2 regions of the Virgibacillus halodenitrificans genome follow, and region 1 is predicted to be linked to the other one. Evidence: riboswitches for the same ligand, from Rfam matches in the RefSeq annotation. Region 1 holds a riboswitch; the other holds the start of a gene.

Region 1 (8,179 bases):
CATTAAGCCCAAAAGCATGGGAGTTGCTGCAAAAAAAATCATCATGGTACCGTGGGTTGTAAATACTTCATTGTATTTTTGGAATTGAAAAACCCAGAAGTCGTTATTAGGTACAGCAAGTTGAGAACGAATAAACAAAGCATCTATTCCGGCTCTAAGGAAAAATATGAAGCCAAATAGTATGTATAGAGTACCGATTTTACGATGATTTGTTGTACGCATAAATTCCCAAATGACAGGCAACTTCTTATATTTAAAGATAGCAATTAAAACAATGCCACCCATGATAATGGTAAAAACCCATGCAGCTATAACATCGGATGGAACAAATAGAGATTTACCAAAGATTGATAGATTCATGCCTCACACTCCTTACTAATCCATTTATGTTACTGTGCTTCTTTTTGATTGCTTGATTGCTTGATTGATTTAGATATTGGTTATATTCATCCAATGAAACTACCTTCACGTCAAATGTCATATTCGCGTGTTGTATGCCACAAAATTCTGCACATTTCCCATCATATTCACCTATCTCTGCGTTCTTAATAACGTATGTAAGTTCCTTATTCGGGATAACATCTACTTTTCCTGCCAGTTCAGGTATCCAAAAAGAATGGATGACATCCTTGGATATAAGATGAAATACAATATCCTTATTTTCAGGAATGATTAATTCATTATGAACAGTTTTACTGTTTTTGTGTTCAAACGTCCACCTGAATTGCTCTGCAGTAACGTTAATATGAATGCCGTTTGTATTTGCTTCAGCTTCCGTTTCTGGTGACTGATTAAATGTGATTTTTAATGTTGGAATGGCAAGAACAGCAAGCAATAAAAATGGAACAATTGTCCAGGTTAATTCATATTTTAAGTTTCCTTTTACATCTTTAGGTATAAATTCTGCTTTTTTTTCTGTATACCTATACCTGATCACAAACCGCGTAAACAGAATAAAAACAACAAGCAAAACAATTGCCATTATTGCTAAACTGAACCAAATTAAGTAGGCTTGTTCTTTTCCGGTAGAGCTTTTGGGATCGAGTACCGTAATACTCTGGCAGCCTGCAAGCAACATTATAAAAGGAAGTATAGCTATTTTTTTCATTGTACTTTGCCCCCTTCCGATATGTATAGAATGATTTTGTGCTCTAAAATCCCTACCCTTGTTGTTTGAAAATTAAACGTTGAGAGTGTTTTGAAGAAAAATTCCTATCAATAATATCCAAATATATGTTAGTAAACAGAATGAGTTGGGTATTGGTAAAATAGTACTTTGGCAAGGAAGGAGGAATATGTGTGTTTAAGGAAAAATATGTTTGGCTATTATTTATTTCATTAACATTACTAACTGTCGCATGTAGTGATCAGGCTCGGAGTGAAGGGGAAATGTATGACGCAAACCAAATACGTGAGGAGTTAAGCCAGCTGGATCAAAATAGTGACATAATTTATGGTAAAGAAATTTTTGATGATACTAAGGCAGTGGTACCAGATCATGTAGGAAATGAGCTTTCTTGTTTAAGTTGTCATGGAGATGGCGGTCTTGCCCCGAACTCTCCGATGGTTGGTATTACTAAGAAGTTTCCTAAAATGCGGAGAGGCAAGCTGACTACGATTGAAGATAGAATAAACGGTTGCTTTGTTCGCAGTATGAACGGTGATAAATTAGATGAAGACAGTAAAGAAATGAAAGCAATGGTTGCTTATTTTGAATTTATATCCAAAGATGTTGAATCAAAAAAGGACATTACATGGAGAATGAATAATGATAAAAAGAAAGTACCTGAGCCAGATCTTACTAATGGGGCAAGATTGTTTGTAGAGAAAAATTGTGTATCCTGTCATGCTACAGATGGTTCTGGAACAAGTGACCACACAGGTCCTGCGTTATGGGGAGAAGGATCATTTAATGAAGCAGCAGGTATGACAAAAATTGAAAAGGCGACCGGATTTATTCAAAACAACATGCCAAAGGGGATGGAAGGGACCTTAACAGATCAGGAGGCAGCAGATATCGCAGCATTTCTTCTGTCACATGAACGGCCATCAGGTGATCCTGAGGAATTGACAGATTATCATCTTGATCCAAGTCGTTCTTATATAACGAAAGACCGCAGAGACAAAATCAGAAATGGAAACTTTGACTGGACCAGTCTAGATGTTATTGTACCTAAAGAAAAGAAACAAAATTAATTTTTTTATTGATAATGTTTTATTTTTGTAACTAACCTTAAGAGTTAAGATAATAAATAATTTATAAACTTTCTCGAAAGTATTGATTTTTCTTCTTATTTAATAGACCCTAAAGGTAGTAACTTGTAAGATAACGATGCTATCAGTCAACTTTTGACAACAATTGTTTTACTTACAAAAATTTAATACCTACAGGGAGTGCGAAATTGTGACCACATTAGAACCGTATAGCTTGAATGATTTTGTACAGGATATCACAAAGCTAGTAGAAGGAAATACAAAAGAAGCGACAATTGTGGAAAAAGCAGAAGAATTAGTCGGTGAACTAATAAAAACAGATAGTTGGTTGCCTAAATCTGTTTACCAATTAGATGAAGATGGTTATACAAGACATTCTTTATATCGTGACCCTGAGAATCGTTTTGAAGTTTTGGCATTAGGATGGAAATCCGGTCAAAAAACTCCTCTTCATGATCATGATGGTACATGGGGAGTAGAGGGGGTAGTGACCGGTATGATGAAAGTCAAAAATTTCGTGCGGGAGGAGAGGGAAGAAGACGAATTTGTGAAATTGATCCCCGCTGGCACGGTACGTCTAAACGAGCAAAGTACCGGTGAATTATTACCACCTGCAGATTGTCATATACTTGAATCTGTTGGGGAAAAAATGGCGGTGACCATTCATGTATATGGAAAACAGCTTAATAAATTTCGTATATTTCAACTGCAGAATGATCAGTCGTATAAGGTGAAATGGGTAGAGGTTGGTTATACAAAAGAATATTAGGAATGTTTGGCAGATAAGACATATTACTTGTCTGCCTTTATTTTTAACTATAAACTGAAACAGTTGCTTAATTCACAAAATAGCATCTATACATATTTTGTGAATACTGGAGGAAAATAATTAAAACTTTATTCGTCGGAAAGGAGAGATAGTAATGAAAAGAGCTACATCAGTCTTTTATATATCTGCCTCCATCATTGCAGTAATGGTTATTATCGGGGCTATTATGCCAGAAGCCTTTCAAACAGTAACAACAAATATCAAATCTTTTATTGCCACATCTTTTGGCTGGTATTATTTGATAATTGTTACGGCCATTACGTTAGTATGTATATTTCTATTAATTAGTCCTGTGGGTAAGATAAAATTAGGAAAGCCAGATGAAAAACCTGAATTCTCCCGGCCAACATGGATAGCTATGTTATTTAGTGCTGGAATGGGTATTGGATTGGTTTTCTATGGTAGTGCGGAACCACTTAGCCATTACGCTCTCAGTTCACCTACTGGAGAGACCGGCACGAATCAGGCTATTAAGGATGCTTTACGGTTTACGTTTTTCCATTGGGGTATTCATGCATGGAGTATTTATGGGATAGTAGCATTAGTGTTAGCCTATTTCAATTTTAGAAAGGATGAGCCTGGTTTAATTAGTGCTACATTACGTCCTGTTTTAGGAGATAGAGTAAAAGGAACGACTGGTAGAGTGGTGGATATTATTGCTGTAGTCGCTACTGTACTTGGTGTTGCAACAACTTTAGGCTTTGGAGCGGTACAAATAAATGGGGGGTTATCTTTTCTTTATGACATCCCTGTAAATATTGGCGTTCAATTTATAATTATAGCTATCGTAACCGTTCTGTTTATGATCTCTGCTTGGTCAGGTCTTGGAAAAGGGATAAAATATTTAAGTAATGCCAATATGGGGCTTGCTACGATTTTGCTTCTACTTATTTTTATATTTGGCCCAACCATTTTCATTCTAAATTTATTTACGGATACAATAGGTACGTATCTTCAATCATTACCGAAAATGAGTTTTCGAATTGCTCCACTTGATACGGATATTCATCAGTGGATTAATGATTGGACTATTTTTTACTGGACATGGTGGATCTCTTGGTCTCCATTTGTTGGAGTGTTTATTGCCAGAGTTTCAAGAGGAAGATCGATACGTGAATTTATATTAAATGTATTGTTCGTTCCTTCAATTGTGAGCTTTTTCTGGTTTGCTGCATTTGGTGGTGCTGCCATCAAGGTTGAAAATTCAGGTTTAGCAAAGATTTCATCACTTGCAACAGAAGAGGTTTTGTTCGGTATGTTTGAACATTACCCAGCAGGCTTAATTGCTTCTATTATTGCAATGCTGTTGGTAGCTACTTTCTTCATTACGTCTGCAGACTCTGGTACATTTGTGCTTGGGATGATGACAACAAATGGTTCTCATTCGCCGAGTAATCAGATTAAAATTGTGTGGGGTGTATTACTATCAGCTGCTTCGCTCGTTCTTTTATATTCTGGAGGATTACAAGCACTTCAAAATATGATGATTATCGCAGCTTTACCATTTTCGGTTATTATGGCCTTAATGATCGTCAGTTTATTTAAATCCTTATCTGATGAAGCAAAGCAATTAGAAATAACGAAGAAAAAGAAAAATTAATACTGACTAAACAAGAAAAGTATATACCCAATAAAGCGATCTATCTTAACGATAGATCGCTTTATTATATTGAATAATTTTATATGGAGAACTAACTACGTTTATTAATTATTATGGGAAACAGTTGCATGCCATTGTCTGTCAGAAAACCATTGTTCCTTTGTATAGGCCATTTCCCAGAAAGCCAATTCGTACTCCTTAGCAATAACAAATTGTTCTTTCATCTTCTCTTTTTCACTCTCGCTGGATTTTTCGGCTATAGAATTTAGTAGATCGATTTGCTCTTGAGTAGAGGTGTGAAACCAATCGTCGGCATACGTATTAATCCAATTCTGATATATTTTCTCTTTTGGTTTGGCGTCTTTATAGGTTTTGCCAATATCCGCATATAACCAATAACAAGGTAAGAGTGCGGCAACGGTTTGTCCAAGGCTGCCTGAAAGAGCTGCTCGATATAAGTGTGCAGTATATCCATAAGCTGTAGGAGCAGGTTTAAAATTTTCAGTATCTTTTTCATTAATATTAAGGATTTCTGCATGCGCTTTATGAACAGTTAGCTCAGCTTGTGCCGTACTTTTAGCTTTTTCAGCAAGCATTGCGGTTACATGAAAATCCTCAGCCTGAGCTGCAGCCATAGCATGCACTTTTCCAAAATGCTTCAAGTAATAGATATCTTGAAGAATGTAGTATTTAAAAGTTTCCAGCGGTAAGTCACCATCCACAATTCCTTTTACAAATGGATGATTTAAGCTTTGCTCCCAGCTTTTCTCAGTTGCTTCCCGTAATGTGTCGGTAAATTGCATAAAAAATCCTCCTCTTTTTAATTTCTGGCTGATTGAGGAGGGAACGGATGAACTTAAGCAAGCGTCAATTAATTCAAGAGTGCTTTAAGACAATATCTTCAACTCAAAAAATAAATTGATTGCAAGAATAAGCATTTTTCCACTTCCCTCCGCTGGTGTTAACCAGTTCAGGTTCCAAGGGTCTTCATTCTCAGCCATCATAGGCTCCCCTAGCAGAAATAATAGTTAATACAAATGTAGCATATCATATAAAAAATTAAAGTCAACTTACTTATCGGAATAGTTATGTAATTTTAAAATTACATGAAAACGTTTTAGATAAACTTTTGATGGGAACCGTTTACTATAATGATTATTTGTTGTGCTTGCTGTTAATAAAGTTGAGCATGAACAGCAAATGACATATTTTATTTAACTAGAGGAGGTAAAAGATGGTTTTACCATTTAAACATGAACCTTTTACTAATTTTAATGAAGAAACAAATCGAAAGGATTTTCGCCAAGCGTTAAAAAGCGTTGAAGAACAATTAGGTAAAGAAATACCTCTTGTTATTAAGGGCGAAAAAGTGTATACGGACGATAAAATTACTTCCGTCAATCCTGCTAAGAAGGATCAGGTAATTGGAAAAGCTTCTATGGCTACGAAAAAACATGTCGAGCAAGCAATGGAAGCAGCAGAAGAAGCATTTAAAGATTGGGGTAATTGGAGTGCAGAGGCTCGAGCCGAGGTAATGTTCCGCACCGCAGCCATTGTAAGAAAAAGAAAGTTTGAATTTGCTGCCACTCTTGTATATGACGCAGGTAAGCCTTGGGGACAAGCAGATGCAGATGTGGCAGAAGGCATCGACTTTCTTGAATACTATGCCAGAGAAATGATTGAATTAGCGAAAGGAAAGCCAATGGAAGATAGACCAAATGAAAATAACAGCTATTTCTATCAACCACTTGGTCCAGGTGTAGCTATTCCGCCATGGAACTTTGCTTTTGCTATTGTATGTGGAACGACAGTTGGCCCATTAGTGGCTGGAAACACGGTGCTATTAAAGCCTTCAGAAAATACACCTGTGATTGCATATAAGCTAATTGAGGCATTAGTTGAAGCCGGCGTGCCGGATGGAGCAGTAAATTTTGTGCCAGGTGATCCTTCTGATATTGGGGATTATCTTGTGGATCATCCAAAAACGAGATTCATTAATTTCACGGGATCCCGGGCAACAGGGACACGAATTATAGAACGGGCTTCTAAAGTTCAAGAAGGCCAAGATTTTCTGAAGCGTGTTGTAGCTGAAATGGGCGGTAAGGACACAATTATTGTCGATGAGAATGCTGACCTTGAACTTGCTGCAGATTCTATCGTACAATCTGCTTTCGGCTTTCAAGGCCAAAAATGTTCTGCTTGTTCAAGAGCTGTTATTCATGAGGCTGTTTATGATAAAGTGCTCGAAATGGCAATCGAAAAAACAAAAGAGATTACAGTAGGAAATGCTGCTGAAAAAGACGTATTTATGAGTGCAGTAATCAATCAAAAACAGTTTGATAAGATAAAAAACTACATTGATATTGGTAAAAGCGAGGGCGAGCTTGCATATGGTGGCGAGACGGATGACTCCGAAGGATATTACATTTATCCAACCATTTTTAAAGATGTTGATCCAACAGCCAGAATTATGCAAGAGGAAATATTTGGTCCAGTGGTCGCATTCGCCAAAGCCAAAGACTTTGATGAAATGCTTGAGATTGCTAATAATACCGAGTATGCCTTAACAGGCGCAGTTATATCCAATAATCGTAAACATCTGGATCGCGCTCGCTATGAATTTCAGGTTGGAAATTTATATTTCAATCGTGGTTGTACTGCAGCTATCGTTGGATATCAGCCATTCGGCGGATTCAAAATGTCAGGAACAAATGGAAAAGCAGGTGGACCAGATTATCTTCCGCAATTCTTGAATGCTAAAACAGTTTCTGAAATGTTCTAAACGAGGAAATTAAATATCGATCTAGAAGGCCTATTCTCAAAAAGGATAGGTCTTCTTTTGTTTTATAAACTTTAAGCTTTTGACTATATTCATCATATATGAATTTTATTATTAAATAATTGTATAAATTTTCAGTATTCGGAAGTAAAACGTACTATATAAAAGAATTTCAACATATTAATGGGTCAAGGCCTTGTAAAAGACCAGTATTCACGTTTATTGCTAATAAACCGAATTTTTCTAAAAAATCAATATTTGATAAACTAAAATGGTATTAGTGCAGATTAACCAGAAAAGAGGGGGCAACTAAATAATGATTAATAAGAACTGGAGATTAATCTCTACATTTCTGCTCACAGCACTTTTGATATTGGTGCTTGCAGCTTGCGGAGCTGAAGAAAAAGCAGATGGAGAGGGGAAATCAGAATTAAAAGAGGAATATACCGTAGTAAGTGATACTTCCTTCGTTCCTTTTGAGTTTAAAGAGGATGGAGAATATGTTGGCTTTGACATTGATCTGATCAATGCAATTGCTGATGAGGCAGGATTTAAAATTAATATGGAAACAACAAATTTTGATGGTATCATTCCTGGCTTGCAAACAGGACAATTTGATATCGCAATCGCGGGAATTAGTATTACAGATGAACGTGCTAAAAAGATTGATTATAGTGAACCGTATTACCAATCCGGACTGAGTATTGGGGTGCGGGAAGAAAATGAGGACATAAAGGGTATTGAAGATTTAGAAGGA
Region 2 (8,179 bases), 1.4 Mb from region 1:
ATACCGCAAACTGTTCATAAAGTTGGCGTATTTGTAAACGAAGCGCCAGAAGATATAACTTCTATTGCTGAGGCTGTAAACCTGGACTATATCCAGCTTCATGGAGATGAGTCTCCAAGTATCGCTGAGCAACTCCCTTATAAAATTATTAAAGCTTTTTCAGCAAAAGACAGTAGGAGAACGCACATAACGAATTATCCATGTGATTATTATTTAGTTGATAGTCCCAAAGCTGGCAGTGGAGAAACCTTTGATTGGAAGCTTCTCCACAGTCTTTCCTTGGATCACAGGAAGCTGATTCTAGCTGGAGGCCTTTCTTCCAAGAATATAAATCATGCCGTAAAACAGGTTAATCCTGCCGGGGCAGACGTATCAAGTGGTGTTGAAACAAATGGGAAAAAGGACAATAAGAAGATAAAAGAGTTTATCCATCTATGCAAAAATAAACAAGGAAAGGATGATATCGATGGCAATATATACGATGCCTGATGCTACTGGGAAATATGGAGAATTTGGGGGCAAGTTTGTTCCCGAATTATTAATGCCTGCTTTAATCGAACTGGAGAAATTATATGAGGAAGCAATTCAGGATCCTGAGTTTATAGAGGAGTTAAATAAGTATTTGGCAGAATACGTTGGAAGAGAAACTCCTCTATACCTTGCAGAAAATCTCACGAAAAAATTAAAAGGTGCCCAAATTTACCTTAAGCGGGAGGATTTGAACCATACAGGAGCACATAAAATCAACAATACAGTCGGCCAAGCACTTTTAACAAAACGCATGGGAAAGAAAAAAGTAGTAGCGGAAACCGGTGCTGGACAGCACGGTGTCGCAACAGCTACCGTATGCGCCCTCCTTGACTTAGAATGTGTAGTATTTATGGGCGAAGAAGATATTAGAAGACAACGATTAAATGTGTTCCGCATGGAATTATTAGGTGCTGAAGTGCGAAGTGTTTCCCACGGTAGCGGCACATTGAAAGATGCAGTAAATGAGGCTCTTCGCTATTGGGTCAGCAATGTAGATGACACACATTATATTTTAGGCTCCGTCGTAGGGCCACACCCTTTCCCAAAAATTGTTCGGGACTTTCAATCCGTTATTGGAAACGAAACAAAAGAGCAATTCAAGCAAAAAACAGGAAAACTTCCGAATGCAGTAATCGCTTGTGTTGGTGGCGGCAGTAATGCGATGGGTATGTTTTATCCTTTTATCCAAGAAGAGTCAGTAACTATGTATGGTGTAGAAGCCGGTGGTCAAGGATTAGAAACATCCAAACATGCCGCTACGTTGACGAGTGGATCAGTAGGAATTCTCCACGGAACAATGACTCATTTACTTCAAGATGCACACGGACAAATCGAAGAGGCTTTTTCTATATCTGCTGGTTTAGACTACCCTGGCGTTGGGCCTGAGCATAGTCATTTGCATGAAACAAAAAGGGTCATCTATGATTCTATAACAGATAAAGAAGCATTAGATGCCTTTCAATTTTTATCAAAGACAGAGGGAATAATCCCTGCATTGGAGAGCGCGCATGCGATAGCATATGCGATGAAAATTGCTCCAAAAATGAGCGCAGATGAGAGTATTGTCGTTTGCCTATCAGGGCGTGGGGATAAAGACGTGGAACAAGTAAAATCGGCATTGGAGGGTAAATAATATGGGAAAAGATTTAATTCAGCAATCATTTTTGAAAAAACAAGAAGCAGGAGAAAAGCTATTTATCCCCTATATTATGGCGGGAGATGGCGGGTTAGACATTTTAGAAGAACGTATCGATTATTTACATCAATGTGGAGCTGCTGCAATTGAACTTGGCATTCCATTTTCTGATCCTGTTGCTGATGGCCCTACTATTCAGGATGCTGGCTTGCGAGCATTAAATAACGGTACTTCCCTAGGCTCTGTGTTGAATGTATTGAAAGAAAGCAGTGAAAGGCGGTCTGTTCCAATTATATTAATGACCTATTTAAACCCTATTTTTGTTTATGGGATAGAAAAATTTGCTTCCGATTGCAAACAAGCAGGAGTGGATGGCGTGATCATACCTGATTTACCATTAGAAGAGGAAGCAATAATAGATAAACTACTATACAAAAACTCCATAGCATTTATTCGTCTTGCAGCAATGACCAGTACGAAAGAACGTGTATTAGAATTAGCAAAACGGTCAGAAGGTTTCCTTTATGCAGTATCTGTAACCGGAACTACTGGGGCCCGAGCTACACATGAACAGGAAGTAAAAGATTATTTACGTATGCTGAAGCAAAAAAGTGCTGTACCCGTACTGGCTGGATTCGGAGTATCTAATGAGGTGCAAGCAAGGGAATTAAGCTCTTACTGTGACGGAGTAATTGTTGGTAGTAAGATTGTTGATCTGTTTCATAAAGGGCAACTAGAGGAGATAAAAGGTTTAATTCAAAACAGTGTGAAATATGAAGTAAACAGTTAACCCCTCCCCTTTTGTATAAAAAATAGTGACGTTGTATAAAAACGGTGGTATACTTAATCTGCGATGAGCTGATTTGCATAAGACGAGGAACAAAGAAATACATGTGAATGTGAACACATGGTTCTCTCGCCGCAAATTTCGAAAAGGCACCTGTGCATTCTATGCATAGGTGCCTTATTATTTACCTCGACGTTTACGCGCTTCCTCATACTCCTCCTGCGTTATTTCGCCCTTAGCTAACTTTTCCTTTATTATTTCTAATGAATCAGGTCTTCTTTGTTTATCACCTTTAAATCTCTTTACAATATAAAGGATAATTAGAAGAAGTAAAATTCCCAGTATGAGCCGGATGTATGGCTCTGTAAAAAGGCTCCCTAACATCATAATCACCTCTTTTGATATATTTCCCCCTCCCCCCGTTTTTAAGCTTATAGAAGTGTGTAGGAAATAATTACTATTTTAAATTAAACTAACCAAAAACCTTTACTTTAAAGTTAAGAATGTTAAGATATATCTAGAAAAACTACATAGATAAAACACAACTACTACATGGCGTAAGACACTAGGGGTGCTGCATAAGCGGCTGAGAGAAACAGATTTGTTTTAACCCTTTGAACTCGAACTAGATAATCCTAGCGTGGGGAATGAGGTCACCTTTGTAAATTGGATGGAACGCTAATTTATAACCGACTGCATTTTCTCTTAAATGCAGTCTTTTTATTTTGAAAAATTACCACACAAGCAGGATTAATACCAGAAATTATTTAGAACTCAAAATTCCCTTTTAAAAGGAGGTACCAGAATGAGCGAAGAATGGAACCTGTTAGATTCAGGTTGTAATGATGCTGCTATTAATATGGCCTTGGATGAAGCCCTTCTAAACTGGCATAGTAAAGGTGAAATCCCCCCCACCATACGCTTTTATGGCTGGTCAACACCAAGTCTTTCATTAGGTCATTTCCAAAAAGTAGAGAGATCCATTCATTTACAAGCTATAAAAAAGCACCAATGTCAATTAGTGCGGAGATTAACTGGTGGAAGCGCAGTCTTGCATGATAATGAGCTAACCTACAGTGTAGTAGTTACGGAAAACCATCCTGCCATACCCAAATCAGTTCGTGACGCTTACTATGTATTATCAAAAGGTGTTCTTGCAGGTTATCAAGAATTGGGAATACAAGCGGATTATGCCGTACCGGACAAAACGGCCACTAAGGATAGAACAGCTGTCTGCTTTGAAAAAACGGCGTACTATGAACTAGTCGTGAATGGAAAGAAAATATCCGGCAATGCTCAAACAAGAAAACAAGGTGTCCTCTTACAGCATGGCTCCATTCCTTTGGAAATCAACGACCATATGCTTTTTGACTTGTTTGTATTTCCAAATGAGGAGATACGTGAACGTAAAAGAAAGCAATTTTCTAAAAAGGCGAGCACGATAAATGAATTAACGAAGAAGCAATATACATATAATGAAGTAAAAACAGCGTTTATTGCTGGTTTTAAAAAAGGATTGAATATTAATTTAAACCCTGTTGTCCTTTCCTCCCAGGAATGGGATGAAGTCTACGAATTGGCAGAAAGGAAATATCAAGACATAAATAAAAAAGTGGTTAGGAGCTGAAGAAATGGCAAAACAACAGGAATACATACGCAAACCCGAATGGTTAAAAACGAAAATTAATACAAATAAAAGCTACACTGGGCTAAAAAAGCTCATGAGGGACAAAAAATTAAATACTGTCTGTGAAGAAGCCAGATGCCCAAATATTCACGAATGCTGGAGTGAAAGAAAAACTGCAACATTTATGATCCTGGGTGATACTTGTACACGTGGTTGCCGATTCTGTGCAGTTAAAACGGGTCTTCCTAATGAATTAGACTGGGGAGAGCCTGAAAGAGTGGCAGAATCTGTTGAAATTATGGGGTTAAAACACGTGGTAGTAACAGCAGTTGCCCGAGATGATTTAAACGACGGTGGGGCTGCTGTTTTTGCTGAAACAGTACGAGCCATTCGTAAATTGAACCCTGGATGTACGGTGGAAATCTTACCATCTGATATGAAAGGTGACTATGAAAGCTTATCAACATTAATGAACAGCAAACCAGATATCTTCAATCATAATATTGAAACAGTACGCAGATTAACAAAACGTGTTCGTGCAAGAGCCATGTACGATCGTTCTCTACAGCTCCTCCAGAGAGTAAAGTTAATTGCCCCTACAACACCTACAAAGTCCAGCATTATGGTAGGGCTTGGTGAAACAAAGGAAGAAATTATACAAGCAATGGATGATTTACTGGCACATGGCGTTGATATTATGACAATTGGGCAATACCTGCAACCAACGAAGAAGCATTTACTTGTGGAAAGATATTATCATCCAGATGAATTTCAGGAATTAAAGGAAATTGCTCTTGAGAAAGGATTCAGACATTGTGAATCAGGGCCTATGGTCCGCTCATCCTATCATGCTGATGAACAAGTAAGCCAAGCCTCTGCACAACGGAGAATTAACTATATGCAAGGATATGAAAAGCAAGAAGATAAAGAAGTGGATTTTAAGTTATAATAGGTTAAACCTTTAAAAAATAGTTACAAAAAATAAACTGGGAGGTTTCATTGCCTCCCAGTTAAACATTTATGAGTTGTGGATCTTACTTTAATTCTATAATCTTTATTAATCTGTGTTAAGACCTATGCCGCTGTTGTATCCCTACCAGCGAACAGTAGAGCAACCGCTACCGCCACAGCTACTGCAGTAACATCATTTTTAATATACACTTTTGGTTTATATTTATTGTTACCTATATTATTATTATCAAATGACGTATGGTCTGAGTCTATTTGATTTTGATCATTATCCTGAGCTTGTGCTTGATTTTGGTTTTGGCGCTGTCTTTGTAGTTGCTTTTCAAGCTGCACCATAATATCTTCTAACTTCACTTCTAAATCTCTGAAGTCATTTTTACTCATGTTTCTCCCTCCTATTAACTTTATTTTCACAAGAAAGTTCTATTCTTCCATTACGGTTGGAGTTTCTTCTTTAAACATAGTAACCAGTTCACGAATAGTATCCATGTCTAAAGCTCCTCCAGTGCCACTGTGCCCGCCACCAACAAGTACTGCTACTGCTACCGCTACTGCTACCACATTGATGTCATTTTTAATATAAATTTTTGGTTCGAATTTATTGTTACCAATGTTGTTATCATCAAAACTATTTCTATCAAAATCCAACTGACTTTGATCGTTATCCTGTGCTTGAGCTTGTGCCTGATCCTGACGTTGTCTTTGAAGCTGCTTCTGTAGCTGAACTAAAATTTCCTCCAAACTTACTTCAGTATCTCTTTTACTACGAGAAGACCCACAACCATGATGCTTACTTCCATGTCCGCCGCACGTATCATAAAAACTTTTTCTCATTATATTTCCTCCTTCTTATTTTTGTAATGAAAGCTTCTACAATTTGCCTATTAGACAATCTGTAGTAAACTTCCTTACGCTACTATATATATGTAAAGGTTCTTAAAGTGAATAGATAGATGACAGCGGACAAGCGCATATTTTCTATCATTACTAGGTTAGTAGACTAGAAATGTAAAATAAAATTCATAAAAAAAAAAGAAAGCCTATCAACGGCTTTCTCTAGTAGTAATTATGGGGGGTGCGGCTTACATTATATATATGCAAAGGTTGCTCTTCAGACCCGTCACATCCCCTGTACAGATAGCACATTTATGTTTCCAAAGATTTTTTTTGCGACTTGAAAGAGATCTAATACTTCTTTTCACTCTCAGATGAATTTTTGCTTTTATGCTTTTTCTTTTCATCCTTCATATCTTTATCTAATTCCTCCATAGGAATGTCGTCTACTAATTTTTGTTCGTCATGTTTATCAATTTCGTATTGCTTATCTTCTTTCTTATGCTGATTGGCTTTTTCGTTCTTGTTCATATAATCACCTCTTCTCCGCTTTTCTACTGTTTTCCTTTTCATTAATAGGTATAAACATAAGTTGTGTTAAAAGTATCAAAAGTTGGTATGATAATAGCGAGGAGGCAAGCACATGCGAGAATTCGATCATATAAAAAGTTTAGAAGAAACCGAGCAATTCATTACTCAGCATCCCTTTACTTTTATTTATATCTCAAGTCCCAATTGTAGCGTCTGTCATGGTTTGAAACCACAAGTACAGGAGCTAATGAACAAGTATCCCGAGATAAAAATAGCACATATAGATACACAAGAAGTCCCAGAAATAGCGGGGAGATTTTCCATATTTACTGTTCCAGTCCTTTTACTATTAATAGAAGGAAAAGAATATTTACGGGAAGCAAGAATAGTTCACATGGATTTATTGGAAGAAAAATTGGATAAGATATATAAAAACATGGTTGACCCTCAATAAGGGCCAACCATGTTTTTCATTCATTTACATAGAAATCGTTAATATAAAGTTCATAGTTCCCAGCATCATTGGTTACCTTTTCAGAAACCAATTTCCCTTCAACTATCGTTTGTTGTTTTTTTAAATCAATGACATAAACATCTGCTGGTGCTTTTTGGCTTTGTACCTGTATAACGATATATAATTTGTTATTTTCTGCTTTAACTTGTCTACGCATAACAGGTGCACTATCCGATTCAGGCAGCTGTGTAATTGGTTTTTTGGTTAAAGCAGCTTTCTCTAAGTCATATTCCAGTACTTCATAACCTTTACCATCCGCTTGAAGAAAATAAAGCTTTGACCCGGAAACTGCAAATGTTGAACCATCTCGCATAAGATCAAGTTCCGGTGGCGGAGTAAATGTGGTTACCTTCCCAGTTTGCATATTTACAGCTATAAGCTCACTTTTACCTATTTCTTCATAATAATTACCATACTCATCTTTCATTTCTTTAAAAGTATCCTTCATAAACACAGTGTAATCATTAAAAGAAGTCGTATTGCCACTCTCTACTCTATAAAGGCTACTATTTTGTTGTTTTTGTACTGTATTCGAATAAATAACTTTGTCTTCAATCACCTTCTGTTTTTTCAAGTCGATCTGATATAGGTAGATCTCATCCTGCGTTTGATCTTGATTACTTAAATAATTTAACGTAACCAATTTTACCTTCCCATCTATCAGGTTTACGTTTTCTACATTCACATAGTTATATTTCTCATGATGTGGTATGTCCACTGTAAATGTCGTTTTGTTGTTTGTTTTCTTATTCAGCAATTCAATTTCAAATTCCTTCGCTTTATTGGTAAAATCATTTCCTTTTACATTTGCATAAACAACCTGCTCTTCATCTTGGCTAATAGTAGCTGTGTGCCATGTTTTGCCGCGCATAAAACCGCGGTAATCCTTTTGGAGTTGCTGAATAGCTGGTTCAGTATAAAAGGAGTTATTCAGCTGGCTAAAATATGATAATTCACTTGAATATACCGTATCATCCGAAGTGATCGCTACCCCTTCCCCATTCATCCCATGTAAATAATCACCTACTAATTTCAAGTTTTGTATATCCTTTATATCTCCCTTTTCCAATTTAAATTTAAAATCCGGAGAGGAGTTCCCAGCAATAGCGGTTGTTATATAAAATGTACCAACACTGAGCACAATTACAACCAAAATTGTTAATAGTTTCCAATATTTTCCCATGGTGATCCCTCCTATACTGTTATCTTTCGTTTAATTAGAAAATGACTGACATAAATGGAAGCCGCAAC

The links. Region 1 has a riboswitch for thiamine pyrophosphate ahead of tenA (thiaminase II). Riboswitches for the same ligand answer to the same signal wherever they lie in the genome.
Region 2: linked by a shared signal. The riboswitch ahead of BME96_RS01745 (lipoate--protein ligase family protein) and the one ahead of tenA (thiaminase II) in region 1 are both predicted to bind thiamine pyrophosphate.

Annotation. Positions count from the first base shown of each region.
Region 1 is NZ_CP017962.1:2,795,402-2,803,580, reverse strand. Features, by position in the region: gene BME96_RS14420 (cytochrome c oxidase subunit I) at 1-285, opposite strand, end outside; gene coxB (cytochrome c oxidase subunit II) at 338-1,108, opposite strand; gene BME96_RS14410 (c-type cytochrome) at 1,300-2,196, shown strand; gene BME96_RS14405 (cysteine dioxygenase family protein) at 2,405-2,983, shown strand; gene BME96_RS14400 (glycine betaine uptake BCCT transporter) at 3,138-4,643, shown strand; gene tenA (thiaminase II) at 4,748-5,446, opposite strand; TPP riboswitch at 5,574-5,667, opposite strand; gene pruA (L-glutamate gamma-semialdehyde dehydrogenase) at 5,878-7,425, shown strand; gene BME96_RS14385 (transporter substrate-binding domain-containing protein) at 7,739-8,179, shown strand, end outside.
Region 2 is NZ_CP017962.1:316,983-325,161, reverse strand. Features, by position in the region: gene BME96_RS01765 (phosphoribosylanthranilate isomerase) at 1-489, shown strand, start outside; gene trpB (tryptophan synthase subunit beta) at 467-1,663, shown strand; gene trpA (tryptophan synthase subunit alpha) at 1,665-2,456, shown strand; gene BME96_RS01750 (SHOCT domain-containing protein) at 2,634-2,840, opposite strand; TPP riboswitch at 3,011-3,118, shown strand; gene BME96_RS01745 (lipoate--protein ligase family protein) at 3,259-4,080, shown strand; gene lipA (lipoyl synthase) at 4,085-5,029, shown strand; gene BME96_RS01735 (hypothetical protein) at 5,155-5,433, opposite strand; gene BME96_RS01730 (hypothetical protein) at 5,473-5,883, opposite strand; gene BME96_RS01725 (hypothetical protein) at 6,235-6,414, opposite strand; gene BME96_RS01720 (thioredoxin family protein) at 6,527-6,868, shown strand; gene BME96_RS01715 (hypothetical protein) at 6,885-8,111, opposite strand; gene BME96_RS01710 (hypothetical protein) at 8,123-8,179, opposite strand, start outside.